3 regions of the Azohydromonas lata genome follow, and region 3 is predicted to be linked to each of the others. Evidence: predicted binding sites of a transcription regulator. Region 3 holds the regulator's gene; each other region holds the start of a gene.
The links. Region 3 encodes FNR, which switches genes on or off when oxygen is low (the NO sensors DNR and NnrR bind a similar motif). Its sites were predicted from a motif close to TTGATNNNNATCAA; they were not measured.
Positions count from the first base shown of each region.

Region 1: the regulator FNR is predicted to act here: its motif matches at 2,143-2,156, upstream of SM757_RS16185 (universal stress protein).
Region 2: the regulator FNR is predicted to act here: its motif matches at 2,903-2,916, upstream of SM757_RS13515 (universal stress protein).

Region 1 covers NZ_JAXOJX010000026.1:8,578-13,016, reverse strand. Annotated here, with positions in the region: gene SM757_RS16200 (phosphoenolpyruvate carboxykinase (GTP)) at 1-419, shown strand, start outside; gene SM757_RS16195 (YecA/YgfB family protein) at 540-1,319, shown strand; gene SM757_RS16190 (metallophosphoesterase) at 1,333-2,109, shown strand; gene SM757_RS16185 (universal stress protein) at 2,215-2,637, shown strand; gene SM757_RS16180 (LysR family transcriptional regulator ArgP) at 2,708-3,628, opposite strand; gene SM757_RS16175 (LysE/ArgO family amino acid transporter) at 3,703-4,308, shown strand; gene SM757_RS16170 (Hsp70 family protein) at 4,403-4,439, shown strand, end outside.
Region 2 covers NZ_JAXOJX010000020.1:29,684-34,122, forward strand. Annotated here, with positions in the region: gene SM757_RS13495 (SDR family NAD(P)-dependent oxidoreductase) at 1-26, shown strand, start outside; gene SM757_RS13500 (sugar phosphate isomerase/epimerase family protein) at 46-858, shown strand; gene SM757_RS13505 (TRAP transporter substrate-binding protein) at 936-1,952, shown strand; gene SM757_RS13510 (amidohydrolase family protein) at 1,999-2,850, shown strand; gene SM757_RS13515 (universal stress protein) at 2,965-3,408, shown strand; gene SM757_RS13520 (MFS transporter) at 3,453-4,439, opposite strand, start outside.
Region 3 covers NZ_JAXOJX010000056.1:35,290-39,728, reverse strand. Annotated here, with positions in the region: gene SM757_RS26020 (sulfite exporter TauE/SafE family protein) at 1-225, opposite strand, end outside; gene hemN (oxygen-independent coproporphyrinogen III oxidase) at 295-1,704, opposite strand; gene fnr (fumarate/nitrate reduction transcriptional regulator Fnr) at 1,881-2,618, shown strand; gene SM757_RS26005 (hypothetical protein) at 2,700-2,978, opposite strand; gene SM757_RS26000 (hypothetical protein) at 3,046-3,333, opposite strand; gene ccoP (cytochrome-c oxidase, cbb3-type subunit III) at 3,583-4,439, opposite strand, start outside.

The DNA.
Region 1 (4,439 bases), on a different contig from region 3:
ACCACATGGGCGCCTACTTCAAGCATTGGCTCAACTTGGGCGCCAAGCTGCAGGAGCAGGGCGCCACGCTGCCCGGCATCTTCTGCGTCAACTGGTTCCGCAAGGGCGCCGACGGCAAGTTCACCTGGCCGGGCTACGGCGAGAACATGCGCGTGCTGCAGTGGATCCTGGGCCGCGTGGACGGCACCGCCCCGGCGGGCGAGGAGCACCTCTTCGGCACCACGCCGCGCTATGAGGACCTGAACTGGACGGGCCTCGCCTTCTCGCGCGAGCAGTTCGACAGCGTCACCAGCATCGACCGCGAGGCCTGGCAGCACGAGATCAAGCTGCACGACGAGCTGTTCGAAATGCTCAAGAGCCACCTGCCCGCCGAGCTGGCCGCCGCCAAGGCCCGCCTGGAGCAGCACCTGGCCGCCTGAGCCCCCGGCGCGGCATTTGCCCCGCTCTGAAGGCCCGCCCCGCGCGGGCCTTTTTGCGTTTTTGACGGCGCCGCCGGCCCTTTGCCGGCCGTGGCGGCGCCATCGCCGACAATCCCAACCATGAAACAAGACCTGACCGACCAGGAGCTCGGCGAGCTCGACGAGCTCCTCGCAGCCGCCCCCGAAGACCTGCAGCCGCTGGACGTGGTGATGCTCGATGGCTACCTCTGCGGCGTGCTGGTGCAGCCGCAGCTGCTGGACGAGGCCGACTGGCTGCCGCCCATCTTCGACATCGAGCAGCAGCCGCTGCCCGCCGACGTGGACGGCGCCTGGCTGGAGCGCTGCACCACGCTCATCCGCCGCCGCTACGAGGCGCTCAACCGCGCCCTGGCCGAGGACGGCGGTTTCGATCCCATCATCCTCGACCCGGACGTGCCGGAAGAAGAGGGCGAGGCTGCCGAGCCGGACGTGCCGCTGAGCGAGTACGAGCAGCAGGCCGTGGACGACGCCAAGGCGCTGCAGGCGTCGCTGCCGGAAACCTCCCGCCCGCTCATGCCCTGGGTGGCCGGCTTCCAGCACGCCACGCTGTGCTTCCCGGCGCTCATGGAGTCCGACGACGACGCCGTGGACCTCACGCTGGCGCGCATCTTCCGGCACCTGCCCGCGCAGTCCGACGAGGAGCGCGAGGTGCTCTCCACCATGGACAAGGAACTGCCCCTGGCCAGCGTGGACGAGGCCATCGACGACCTCATCATGGCCGTGGCCGAGCTGTGGGACCTGACCCAGGACCAGCGCTACGCCGTGCAGCAGGTGCGCCGCGACGCGCCCAAGGTCGGCCGCAACGACCCCTGCCCCTGCGGCAGCGGCAAGAAGTTCAAGCAGTGCCACGGCAAGGCCTGAGCTGAGCAAGCGCATGCGGCTGCAGCTGCTCTCCGACCTGCATCTCGAAACCGAGTCGTTCACTCCGCAGCCCGCCCCGGGCGCGGAGCTGCTGGTGCTGGCCGGCGACCTGGACAGCCGCTGGAAGGGGCTGGAACTGTTCGCCCACTGGCCGGTGCCGGTGATCTTCGTGGCCGGCAACCACGAGTTCGACCGCCGCGACATGGACGAGGCCTGGACCGGCCTGCGCGCGCGCTGCGCCGAGCTGGGTTTCACGTTGCTGGAGCGCGAGCGCCTCGTCTGGACCGCTGCCGACGGACGCCGCGTGCGCTTCGTGGGCACGGTGCGCTGGAGCGACTTCGAAGTCTTCGGCGCCTTGCAGCGCACCAAGGCGCAGCGCGCGGGCGGCTACTTCGCGCGGGTGCAGCAGTCCACGCGCGGCGGCGCGGTGTTCGACGCCGCCGCGGTGCGCGAGGAGGGCCTCCTGTGCCGCCAGTGGCTGGAGCAGGAGCTGGCCGAGCCGGCCGAGGGGCGCTGGGACGCCACCGTGGTGGTGACGCACTTCGCCCCCAGCCTGCGCAGCGCCGACCCGCGCTACGGCCGCCAGGCCAGCACGGCGAGCTTCTGCAACGCCGACGACGACCTCTTCCCCGGCGTGGACCTGTGGCTGCACGGCCACGTGCACCTGCGCCACGACTACGTGGTGGAGCACCCCGACGGTCGGCACACCCGCGTGGTCAGCCAGGCCCGCGGCACGGCCAACAAGGGAGAGCCGGACGGTTTTGACCCGTTGCGCCTCATAGAGCTGTAGGCCCCGGCCGTGGGCGCACGCGCGGCGTGCGCCTTGACTTTGGACAAGGCGCCCCGAGGAGTGCGTGCGACACTGGCCTTTCCAATACCCCCTGGAAGGCAGCACATGAAGATCCTCGTTCCCGTCGACGGCAGCCCCTACACCAAGCACATGCTGGCCTACCTGGCGGAGCACGAGGAGTGGCTCTCCGGGTCGCACCAGTACACCTTGCTGCACGTGGTGCCCGCGGTGCCGCCGCGCGCCGCAGCCGCGCTGGACAAGGACGTGGTCAAGGCCTACTACGACAGCGAGGCCGACAAGGTGTTCAAGCCCATCCGCGCCTTCTTCAAGAAGAAGGACGTGGCCATCGAGTACGTCAGCAAGGTGGGCCATGCCGCCGACCACATCGCCGGCCTCGCCGACAAGGGCCAGTTCGACCTGCTGATCATGGGCTCGCACGGCCACAGCGCCCTGGGCAACCTGGTGATGGGCTCCGTCGCCACCAAGGTCATGGCGCATTGCAAGACGCCCGTGCTGCTGGTGCGCTGAAAAGCGTTTCAACGGCACCGTCCGGCGCCCGCTGCGGCGCCTCGCCAAAGCGCCCTCCGGGGCGCTTTTTCTATGCCGCAGGCGGGGGCTCCAGGTCGCACCGCGCCTGGGCCAGCAGCGCCTGGCCTATGCGGTCCAGCAGCGGCGGCGCGGCCGAGGGTGCCTTGAGCGTCCACTGGTGCCAGTACAGCGCCACAGGCACTTGTGCCTGCGGCCGCAGCGCGACCAACTCGCCGCGCTCCAGCGCCGCGCGCACCTGCAGCAGCGGCAGCACGCCGATGCCCCATCCCATGAGCGTGGCCTGCATGAAGGCCTCGCTGGAGGGGACGTGGCGCTCCAGCAGGCGCGGCGCGCGCAGGTCCATCGCCCGTTCCACCCAGCGCTGGTGCATGTCGTCCTTGCGGTTGAAGACGATGAAAGGCATGGCCGCCACGTTGCCCTCGTGCAGGCCCTGCGGCAGCCGCTGCGCCAGGAAGGCGGGGCTCACGAAGGCGCCATAGGGCATGACGCCCAGCGCCTGCGCGCTGCAGCCGCGCAGCGGCTCGCGGCCCGTGCTCACGCAGCCCAACACCGAGCCATCGCGCAGCCACTCCTGCGTGAACGCCTGGTCGTCCACCAGCAGCTCCAGCGCCAGCGTTTCCTCCTGCTGCACCAGCGCGTCCAGCGCCGGCAACACCCAGGTCGCCAGGCTGTCGGCGTTGACGGCAATGGGCATTTTCAAGCGCGGCAGCGGCAGGCCCAGCTCGGCCGCGGCATCCACCCGCAGCGCCTGCCACTGCCGGGCCAGCCGCAGCAGCACCTGGCCCGCGGGCGTGAGGCGCAGCGGGCGCGCGCGCACCACCAGCGGCCGGCCCAATTGGGATTCCAGCACGCGCAGCCGCTGCGACACGGCCGATTGCGTCACCGCCAGGCGCTGCGCGGCGCCTTCGAAACTGCCCTCGTCGGCCAGCGCGGCCAGGCAGTCCAGTGCGGCGGAGTCCAGGTTGTCCATAAGCTGTTCTGATGAAGGCGGAGTTTCATTAAATCAGCTTCATGCGCGAGCCCAGGCTTTCGACAATGTGCGGCATGACTGTTTCAACTTCCGTCTTCGTCCAGGGCTGGCTCTCGATGGCCGGCCTGATCGTCGCGATTGGCGCGCAGAACGCCTTCGTCCTGCGCCAGGGCTTGCTGCGCGCCCACGTTGGTCCGGTGGTGGCGCTGTGCGCGCTGTCCGACGCGGTGCTGGTCTTCGCCGGCGTGCTGGGTTTGGGCGGGCTGCTGCGCGAGGCGCCCGCGCTGATGGCGCCGCTGCGCTGGGCAGGCGCCCTGTACCTGCTGTGGTTCGGCTGGAACGCCGCGCGGCGCGCCTGGCGGGGGGACAGCGCGCTGGCCGCGGGCGGCGCCTCGCAGAGCCGCGCCGGCGTGCTGCTGACCACGGCGGCGCTGACCTGGCTGAATCCGCATGTCTGGCTGGACACGGTGCTGCTCATCGGCGCATTGGGCGCGCAGCAGGCGCAACCGGCCGTTTTCGCCGCGGGCGCGTCCACGGCCTCGGTGATGTGGTTCACGGCGCTGGGCTTTGGCGCGGCGGCGCTGGCGCCCAAGCTCGCGCAGCCGCGCACCTGGCGCTGCGTGGACGCCCTGGTGGCGCTGGCCATGGGGGCCGTGGCCTGGCAATTGTTGGCGGTCTGAGCCGGGCGAAGGCCCGCGCGGGCCGCGGTTGAGAAGGGCGCGCCTACAATCGCGCCCTTTTTTCCGGCGCCCCTGCGGCGCTGCGCGAGTGCCCATGTCCTTCTGCGCCATCGATTTCGGCACCTCCAACT
Region 2 (4,439 bases), on a different contig from region 3:
TCTCCGGCGGCCGCGCCAACTACTGACACCGCTGGGCCACGCGACATGAAGCGCCTCATCGGCATTGCGCCGCTCACGCACCTGGAGCTGTCGCCGCCGGACATGGTGAGCAACGCCGCGGCGGCCGGCTGCGACGGCCTGGGCCTGCGGCTCATCCCCGCCACGGCCGACGAGCCGCGGCACGACACCCAGGGCGACACGCCGCTGGTGCGCGAGGCCGCGCGGCGGCTGCGCGACACGGGGCTGCAGGTGTGGGACATCGAGATCTTCCGCTTGCAGCCCGCCACCCGCGTGGCCGACTACGAGGGCGCGCTGGAGGCCGGCGCGGTGCTGGGCGCGCGCCACGTGCTGGCGGCCCCGCAGGACGCGGACACCGCCCGCCTGGCCGACCGCTTGGGCCAGTTGTGCACGCTGGCCGCGCGCTACGGGCTGGTCGTGGACCTGGAGCCCACGCCCTGGTACGAGGTGCCCACGCTGGAGGCCGCCGCGCGCGTGATCGAAGCGACCGGCCGGGACGACCTCGGCCTGGTCGTGGACCCCCTCCACTGGGACCGCGCCGGCGGCACGCCCGCCGGCGTGGCCGCGCTCAACCCGGCGTACTTCCGCTATGCGCAGCTGTGCGACGCGCCGGCGCAGCGCCCAAGCGATCGCGCCACGCTGCTGCACCAGGCCCGCGCCGAGCGGCTCATGCCCGGCGACGGCGGGCTGGACCTGCGCGGCCTGCTGCGCGCGCTGCCGGCGGGCATTGCGCTGAGCCTGGAAGTGCCCATGGCGTCGCTGGCGCAGACGCTGCCCGCGCTGGAGCGCGTGCGCCGCATGCTGGACAAGACCCGCGCACTGCTGGCCGGCGTGGATTGAGCCGCGGAAGCTGCAGATCCATTCCAAGAACGCAAAACCGCAAGACCACAAGACCGACATCCCACAGGAGACAAGCCATGAACACCCTCACCCGCCGTGCCGCACTGGCCGTGGCCGCCGCGCTGGCGCTGGCCGGCGCCGCGACGTCCGCCGGCGCGCAGGTGCGCGAGCGCACCATCAAGTTCGCCTACCTCAACCAGGCGGGCCACCCGCAGGACTTGGGCGCCAAGCGCTTTGCCGAGCTGGTGGAAAAGGCCTCCGGCCAGAAGATGCACGTGAAGCTGTTCCCGGGCGGCGTGCTGGGCGGCGACCTGCAGAACGTCTCCGCGGTGCAGGGCGGCACGCTGGAGATGACCAACCTGAACGCCGGCATCCTGTCCTCGCACGTCAAGGAGCTGGGCGTCTTCGACGTGCCCTTCCTGTTCAACGGCCCGGCCGAGGCCGATGCCCTCAGCGACGGCCCGCTGGGCCAGAAGCTGCTGGGCATGCTGGCCGACAAGGGCATGGTGGGCCTGGGCTACTTCGACCTGGGCTTTCGCAACCTGACCAACAACAAGCGGCCCATCAACAAGGTCGAGGACATCGCGGGGCTCAAGATCCGCGTCATCCAGTCGCCCATCTACGTGGACCTGTTCAATGCCCTGGGCGCCAACGCCACGCCCATGCCGTTCCCGGAGGTGTACAGCGCGCTGGAGCAGGGGGCCATCGACGGGCAGGAGAACCCCTTCACCACCATCAAGGCCTCGCGCTTCAACGAGGTGCAGAAGTACCTGACCGTCACGCGCCACATCTACAACCCCATGGCGCTGCTGTTCAGCAAGAAGGTCTGGGACGGCTACAGCGCCGAGGAGAAGAAGATCGTCACCGACGCCGCGGCGGCCGCCATCCAGTACCAGCGCCAGGTGTCGCGCCAGCAGGCCGACGCGGCCCTGGCCGAGCTGAAGAAGGGCGGCATGCAGGTGACGGAGCTGTCGCCGGCCGAGGTGGAGAAGATGCGCGCCAAGGCCAAGCCGGCCATAGACAAGCTGGCCGAGAAGGTTGGGCCGGAAACGGTCAGGGAGGCCTACGCCGAGCTGGCCAAGCTGCGCAAGTGAGTCTTCTTGGGGGCCGGCTGGCCGGGTGGGACGCAAGGGAGCCGACATGACAAGCGAAACCGCCGTGTTGAATGCGGCGCCCGCCGGCTGGGTGGACTGCCACGTGCACGTCTTCGACCCGGACCGCTTTGCCTACGCTTCTGACACCTTCTACAGGCCCGCGGGCGCCGAGATCGGCACGGCCGCGCAACTGGGCCGGCTGCTCGATGCCCACGGCTTCAGCCATGCCCTGCTGGTTGGGCCCAACTCCGGCTACGGGCTGGACAACCGCTGCCTGCTCGATGCGCTGGCCCAGGGCGCGGGCCGCTACAAGGGGGTGGCCGTGGTGCGCAACGACGCCGGCCGCGACGAGTTGCAGGCGCTGCAGGCGGCCGGTGTCGTCGGCGTGGCCTTCAACGCCGCGCTGCTGGGCACGTCGGCCTACCGCGACGCCGCCCCGCTGCTGCAGCGGCTGCGCGACCTGGGCCTGTGGGCCCAGGTGCAGGTGCAGGGCGACCAGCTGGTGGAGATGGCGCCCCTGCTGCGCGACAGCGGCGCGCGGCTGCTGTTCGACCACGCGGGCCGGCCTGACCCGCAAGCCGGCGTGGGCCAGGCGGGCTTCCAGGCGCTGCTGGCGCTGGCGGACACGGGGCGGGCCTGCGTCAAGCTCTCCGGCCTGGCCAAGTTCTCGGCGCAGCCGCATCCGCACGGGGATGCCCGGCCTTTCGTGCAGGCGCTGCTGGCCGCGTTTGGCCCGCAGTCGCTGGTGTGGGCGTCGGACTGGCCCTTCCTGCGTGCGCCCGCGCGCATCGACTACGGCCCGCTGCTGGCCTTGTGGGAGGCCTGGGTGCCGGATGCGGCCACGCGCCAGGCGCTGTGGTGCGACACGCCCAGGCGCCTGTTCGGGTTTGGCCGCTGAGCCGGGCCTGCGCCACGGAAAAACGGCGGCAACGGGCTGGCGGCATGACAACTTGATGGACATCAATCCCCGGGCGGCTCCGCGCACCTACGCTGTAAGCACGAGGTAACCCACATGTACAAGCACCTTTTCGTTCCCGTTGACGGTTCCGAGCTTTCCCACCGCGCCATGCAAGGCAGCATCGCCCTGGCCCAGCAATTGGGCGCGCGCATCACGGGCTTCGTGGTCGAGCCGGAAATCAGCCTGTCGCTGGTGAGCCCCGATGCGGCGGCCTACGCCGAGCGCGTGCGCCACCACGAGGATGAGAACCAGAAGCACGCCAAGGCGCTGCTGCGCCAGTTCGAGGAGCGCGCGGTGGCGGCCGGCGTGGAGTTCAGCGGCCACTCCGTCGAGTCCGGCGCCGTGGACGACGCCATCACCGGCGAGGCCGAGCGCCTGGGCTGCGACATGATCGTCATGGTCACCCACGGCCGCGGCGCGTTGGGCGAGTTCCTCTTCGGCTCGCACACCAAGCACGTCATCTCCAACAGCAAGCTGCCGGTGCTGGTGCTGCACTGAGAGCAGCCCTGGGCGCCCGTCCTGCGCGGGCGCCGCCGCCGCGCTTACTTCAGCGAGCGCTGCGCCACCGCCACCGCGGCCACCAGCAGGCAGCCCAGGGCCAGCGCGCCCAACAGATCGCCCGCCGCGGCGCGCAGCGCCAGGGCGTGCGCATCGGCTGACGCCAGCGCGGGCGCGGACGCCTGCAGCGCCGCCTCGCTGCCGTGCTGCAGTTGCAGCACCGTCAGCCCCGCGCCCAACGCGTTGACGATCTCGCGCACGATGCTCTTGAACGCGTAAGCGTGCGCGAAGTCCTCGGTGGGCATTTCCACGAAGGTCATCATGGCCACCTGCAGCAGCGCCAGCACCGGCATGGCGCCCTGCAGCAGCAGTCCCGCCAGTGCCCAGGCGGGCGCCGCGCCGTCGGCATGCGCCGCCTGCGCCATCAGCGCGAAAGCGGCGGCCAGCCCAACGTAGCCCAGCGCGATGTAGCGGCGCTTGCGCATCACCCGCGGCAGCGACAGGTGGAACACCACCACCGCCACCACCGACACCGCCCCGCCCAGCGACAGCAGCGCCCCGGCCTGCGGCAGCGGCATGTGCAGCCCCTGCACCAGCAGCGCCGGCACGGCGTAGTTCCAGGCGCCGTTCACCAGGTAGAAGAGGCCGTAGAAGGCCAGGCCCGCCAGGTAGCGGCGGCTGGCCAGCCGCCGCGGGTCCAGCCAGGGGTCGGGGTGGCGGTGAAAGCGCCGCAGCGCCGCCACGAGCAGCGCCAGCCCGGCCAGCGCCCAACCGGCCAGCAGCGGGGCTTGGGCCGGCGCGAAGTGGCGCAACTGCTCCAGCGCGTGCACCAGCAGCAGCGCGCCCAGGGAAAAGGCGGCCACGCCCGGCCAGTCCAGCGAGCCCATCGGCGTGCCCATGGGCGCGGTTGCCGGCGCGGCCCCGTGTGCGTCCACCGGCGCACCCGTGCGCACCTGCGATGGCGCGCCCGCGCCGCGCCGCGGAAACAGCAGCCACACCAGCGGCAGCAGCAGCACGGCCAGCCCTGCCTG
Region 3 (4,439 bases):
CGGACGCAGCGCCGGCGTGAGCTGTGAAAACCGTGCCAGCAGCGTGACGCTACCCGCCGCCACCGCACCCGCGGCCGCGTAGCCCAGCAAACGGCCCAGGTGAAAACCCAGCAGCGCCTGCTGCGGCCGCGCACCACCACAGCGGCCGGCCAGCGCGGTACAGGCCGCGCCGCACATGGCCACGCAGTGGGGCGATCCGGCCAGGCCCATCAACAGGGCGCTCAAGACGAGGGCTGCATCCATGACCGGAGAAAAAAACAGGCGCGGGTACTGCGGGGAGCTCGAAGCGAAGCCTTAAATGATCCGGGAAAAGCGCTCGCGCGTCTTATCGGCACGCAAATGCCGGTCGAACACCATGGCCACGCCGCGGACGAAGTACCAGCCGCGCGGCGTCACCTGGATGGCGTCGGACTCCAGCTCTGCCAGGCCCATCTCCACCAGCGGCTTGAGCGACTCCAGCTCCGCGGCGAAGTACTCGCGCATGTTCACCAGGTGCGCCAGCTCGATGGACTCGAACTCCACGCGGCCCTGGCACATCAGCGCCATGATGACCGCCCGGCGCACGAGGTCATCGCGCGTGAGCGCCAGGCCACGGACGATGGGGAAATGCCCCTGGCGCACGGCGTCGTAATACTCCGGCAGCGTCTTGGCGTTCTGGCTGTACGTGGCGCCCATGCGGCCAATAGAGGACACGCCCAGGCCTATGAGGTCACAGTCCGGCTGCGTGCTGTAGCCCTGGAAGTTGCGGTGCAGCCGTCCCTGGCGCTTGGCCGCAGCCAGGGTGTCGCCGGGCAGCGCGAAGTGGTCCATGCCGATGTAGGTGTAGCCAAAACCCAGGAAGCCCTGGATGGCGCCACCGAGCATCTGCACGCGGTCGCCCGGCGGCGGCAGTTGCTCGGGGTCTATGCGGCGCTGCGGCTTGAAGCGCTGGGGCAGGTGCGCGTAGGCATACAGCGCGATGCGGTCCGGCCGCAGCTCGCCCACCAGCTCCACCGTGCGGGCGAAGGACGCGGGCGTTTGCTTGGGCAGTCCGTAGATCAGGTCCACGTTCAGCGACTCGAAGCCCAGTGCGCGGGCGCTGACCACCAGCTCGTGCACGCTCTCGAAAGACTGCACCCGGTGCACGGCCTTCTGCACCTCGGGATCGAAGTCCTGCACGCCGAAGCTCAGGCGGTTGAAGCCCATGCGGGCCAGGTTCTGCAGCCGCTCGGTGGTGACCGTGCGCGGATCCACCTCGATGGAGATCTCCGCACCCGGCGCAATGCGGAAGGCCGAACGCATGGCCGCCATCAGGCGCTCGATCTCGGCGTCGGACAGGAAGGTCGGCGAGCCGCCGCCGAAATGCAGCTGCGACACCGACTGGCCCTTGCCCAGCACCGCCACGTGCAGGCCGATCTCGGCTTCCAGAGCCTGGATGTACTCCTCGGCCCGCTCGTGATGCTTGGTAATGACCTTGTTGCAGGCGCAGTAGTAGCAGACCGACTCGCAGAACGGGATATGGACGTAAAGGGACAGCGGGGGCGTGCCGCCCACCGTGGCGCCTTGTGCGCGTTGCTCCAGGGCCTGTGCGTACTCCACCGGTCCAAACGCCTCGACGAAGCGGTCCGCGGTTGGATAGGAGGTGTAGCGAGGCCCCGGCACGTCCAGTCGCTGGAGCAAGCTTTCGGTCAGGATGGGCCCGGGGGCGGATGTATCGCGTAGCATGGCGACACTTTGCCAAACCCGGGACACAAGAGCTTGATGTGCCTCAAGTCGGCAAGTTGAGGCGCCGCCAAGAATGGCGCCAGTGATTGAGGCATATCATGTTGAAGACCGCTGACTCTCCTGAAGAAACCTGCGCCCAGGCGGCCGGATGTGCCGCCACGGCATCGCGATGCAACATGAACAGCACTCTGCCGCCCATTCGCTCTGAACCTTTCAAGGTCGCCTGCTCCAGTTGCAACCTGCGTGAGCTGTGCCTGCCGGTGGGCCTGTCGCGCACGGACCTGGAGCAGCTGGACACCATGGTGGCCACGCGGCGCTCGGTGGTGCGCGGTGACACGCTGTTCCGCGCCGGCGACGTCTTCCAGTCGCTCTACGCGGTGCGCACGGGCTTCTTCAAAACCTGCGTCTCGGCTGAGGATGGCCGCGATCAGGTCACGGGCTTCCAAATGGCCGGCGAGTTGCTGGGCCTGGATGGCATCGGCAGCGACCGCCACACGGTGGACGCCGTGGCGCTGGAAGATTCCCAGGTCTGCGTCATCCACTACGGCCAGCTCGAAGAGCTCTCGCGCGAGTTCTCTGACCTGCAGCGCCAGCTTCACAAGATCATGAGCCGTGAAATAGTTCGCGATCATGGCGTCATGCTGCTGTTGGGCAGCATGCGCGCCGAAGAGCGCCTGGCGGCCTTTCTGCTGAACCTCACGCAGCGCCTTCAGGCACGCGGTTTCTCAGCCTCCTCGCTCATCCTGCGCATGACGCGCGAGGAAATCGGCAGCTACCTGGGCCTGAAGCTGGAAACGGTGAGCCGCACCTTCTCCAAGTTCCAGGAAGAAGGCCTGCTCGAAGTGAAGCAGCGCCAGATTCGCATCGTGAACCAGGACGGCCTGCAAAAGCTGGTCAACGGCGCCGCCTGCTGACGGCCCGCCCTACGGCTTCAAATAAAAATGGCGCCCGCGGGCGCCATTTTTGTTGCCGTCTTCGGCCGTGGAAACGGTCTTTCAGTGGCCATGGACGCCGTGCATGTGGCCGGCGTCGATCGCGTTGGGCGGGGTACCCAGCCAGTGGCCCAGGGCGCCGGCCGCGGCGATCACGGCCCAGAACAGGAAGAAGGCCAGCGAGTACACGCCGGTAGGCGTGAGCTCGGCCGGTATGGCACCGGCACCGAGCAGGTCGTGCGGATCCACCAGCGCGAACACCAGCATCTCCAGCACCGCGGCCATCAGGAACGAAGGCCAGGCCACCAGCATCACCGCTTGGGCACGAGGGGTTGTCGTCATGTCGATCACCTCCTGGCGGCCATTCTTGCGCGCGGCCGCCCTGCCCCGTCCTAGCGTTGACCCGGAGCTAGCGTTGAGCCGAAGAGGCTCCGACTGCGGCGGCTTCGGCAGCTGCCTTGTTGCGCGCCTCTATGGCGGGGCGCATGTCGCCTGAGGAATCTTCCGCGGGCTGCTGCGACTGCGGCGCCGCGCCGGAGCCTATGACCACGTCCGCTCCACGGATGGCGATGACGGCGGTGACGAGGGCCGCCACCACCACGGCCAACGGGCCACCCACCACCAGCCACATCATGCGCACGCGCCACCACGGCACGCGCTGGCCATTGCCGGCCTGTTTGTCGGTCTTGCGGTCCATCAGGGAATACTGCCTCGGTTCACGGGCACCGCGCCGGCCGGAGGGCCGACACGGCACGACGAACGTGGAAATGAAAACAGAGGGAGCACGGCGCGGGCCCGAGCCGTCAAGCCGCCCCAGGCCCATGCCGCCGCCCCCAAAAGACATCGCGCGCCAGAGCCGAAACCGGCTTGGCGCGCGCTTTTTCCTTTGGTTTGGCGGGGTGGCCGCTTATGCGGACATGAGCCCCCCGCCAAACACCGCTGGCGATTACTGCGCCGGCGTGGCGGCGCCGCCCTTGTTGGACAGGCTCCACACATAGGCAGCCAGCACGTGGATCTGCTCGGGGTTCAGGCGCGAAGCATGGGCCGGCATGACGTTGGTCTTGCCGTTGTTGACCATGTTCATGATCGCCTGCTCGCCCCAGCCGTGCAGCCAGACCTTGTCGGTCAGGTTGGGAGCGCCCATGGCCTGGTTGCCCTTGCCGTCGGCGCCGTGGCAGGCCGCGCACACGGTGGTGAACTTCTCCTTGCCCAGTTGGGCGTAGACCGCGTTATGCGGGCTGCCGGAGAGGCTCAGCACGTAGTTGGCAACGTTGCGCACGTTCTCGCCACCGCCGATGGCTTCGGCCATCGGGGGCATCATGCCCTGGCGGCCACCGGTGATGGTCTGCTTGATGGTGTCGTGCGAGCCGCCATACAGCCAGTCGGTGTCGGTCAGGTTGGGGAAGCCCTTGCCGCCGCGGGCATCCGAGCCGTGGCAACCGGCGCAGGTGTTGACGAACAGGCGCTCGCCGATGCCCATGGCCGCCGGGTCCTGAGCAAGCTGCTCGGCCGTCATGGTCACGTACTTGGCGTAGACCGGCGCCATGGCGGCGCGGGCCTTCTCCTGCTCGGCCTCGTACTGGCCACGGCTGGACCAGTTGAAGGCGCCCTGGCTGGAACCCAGGCCCGGATACAGGGCCAGGTACACCGCGGCGAAGATCACCGTGATGATGAACAGCCACAGCCACCAGCGCGGCAGCGGGTTGTTCAGTTCGCGCAGGTCCTCGTCCCAGATATGGCCGGTCGTGTTGTCGGCAGCCATGGGCTTGGTTTTGCTGGCCACCATCAGGACGAACAGGCAGA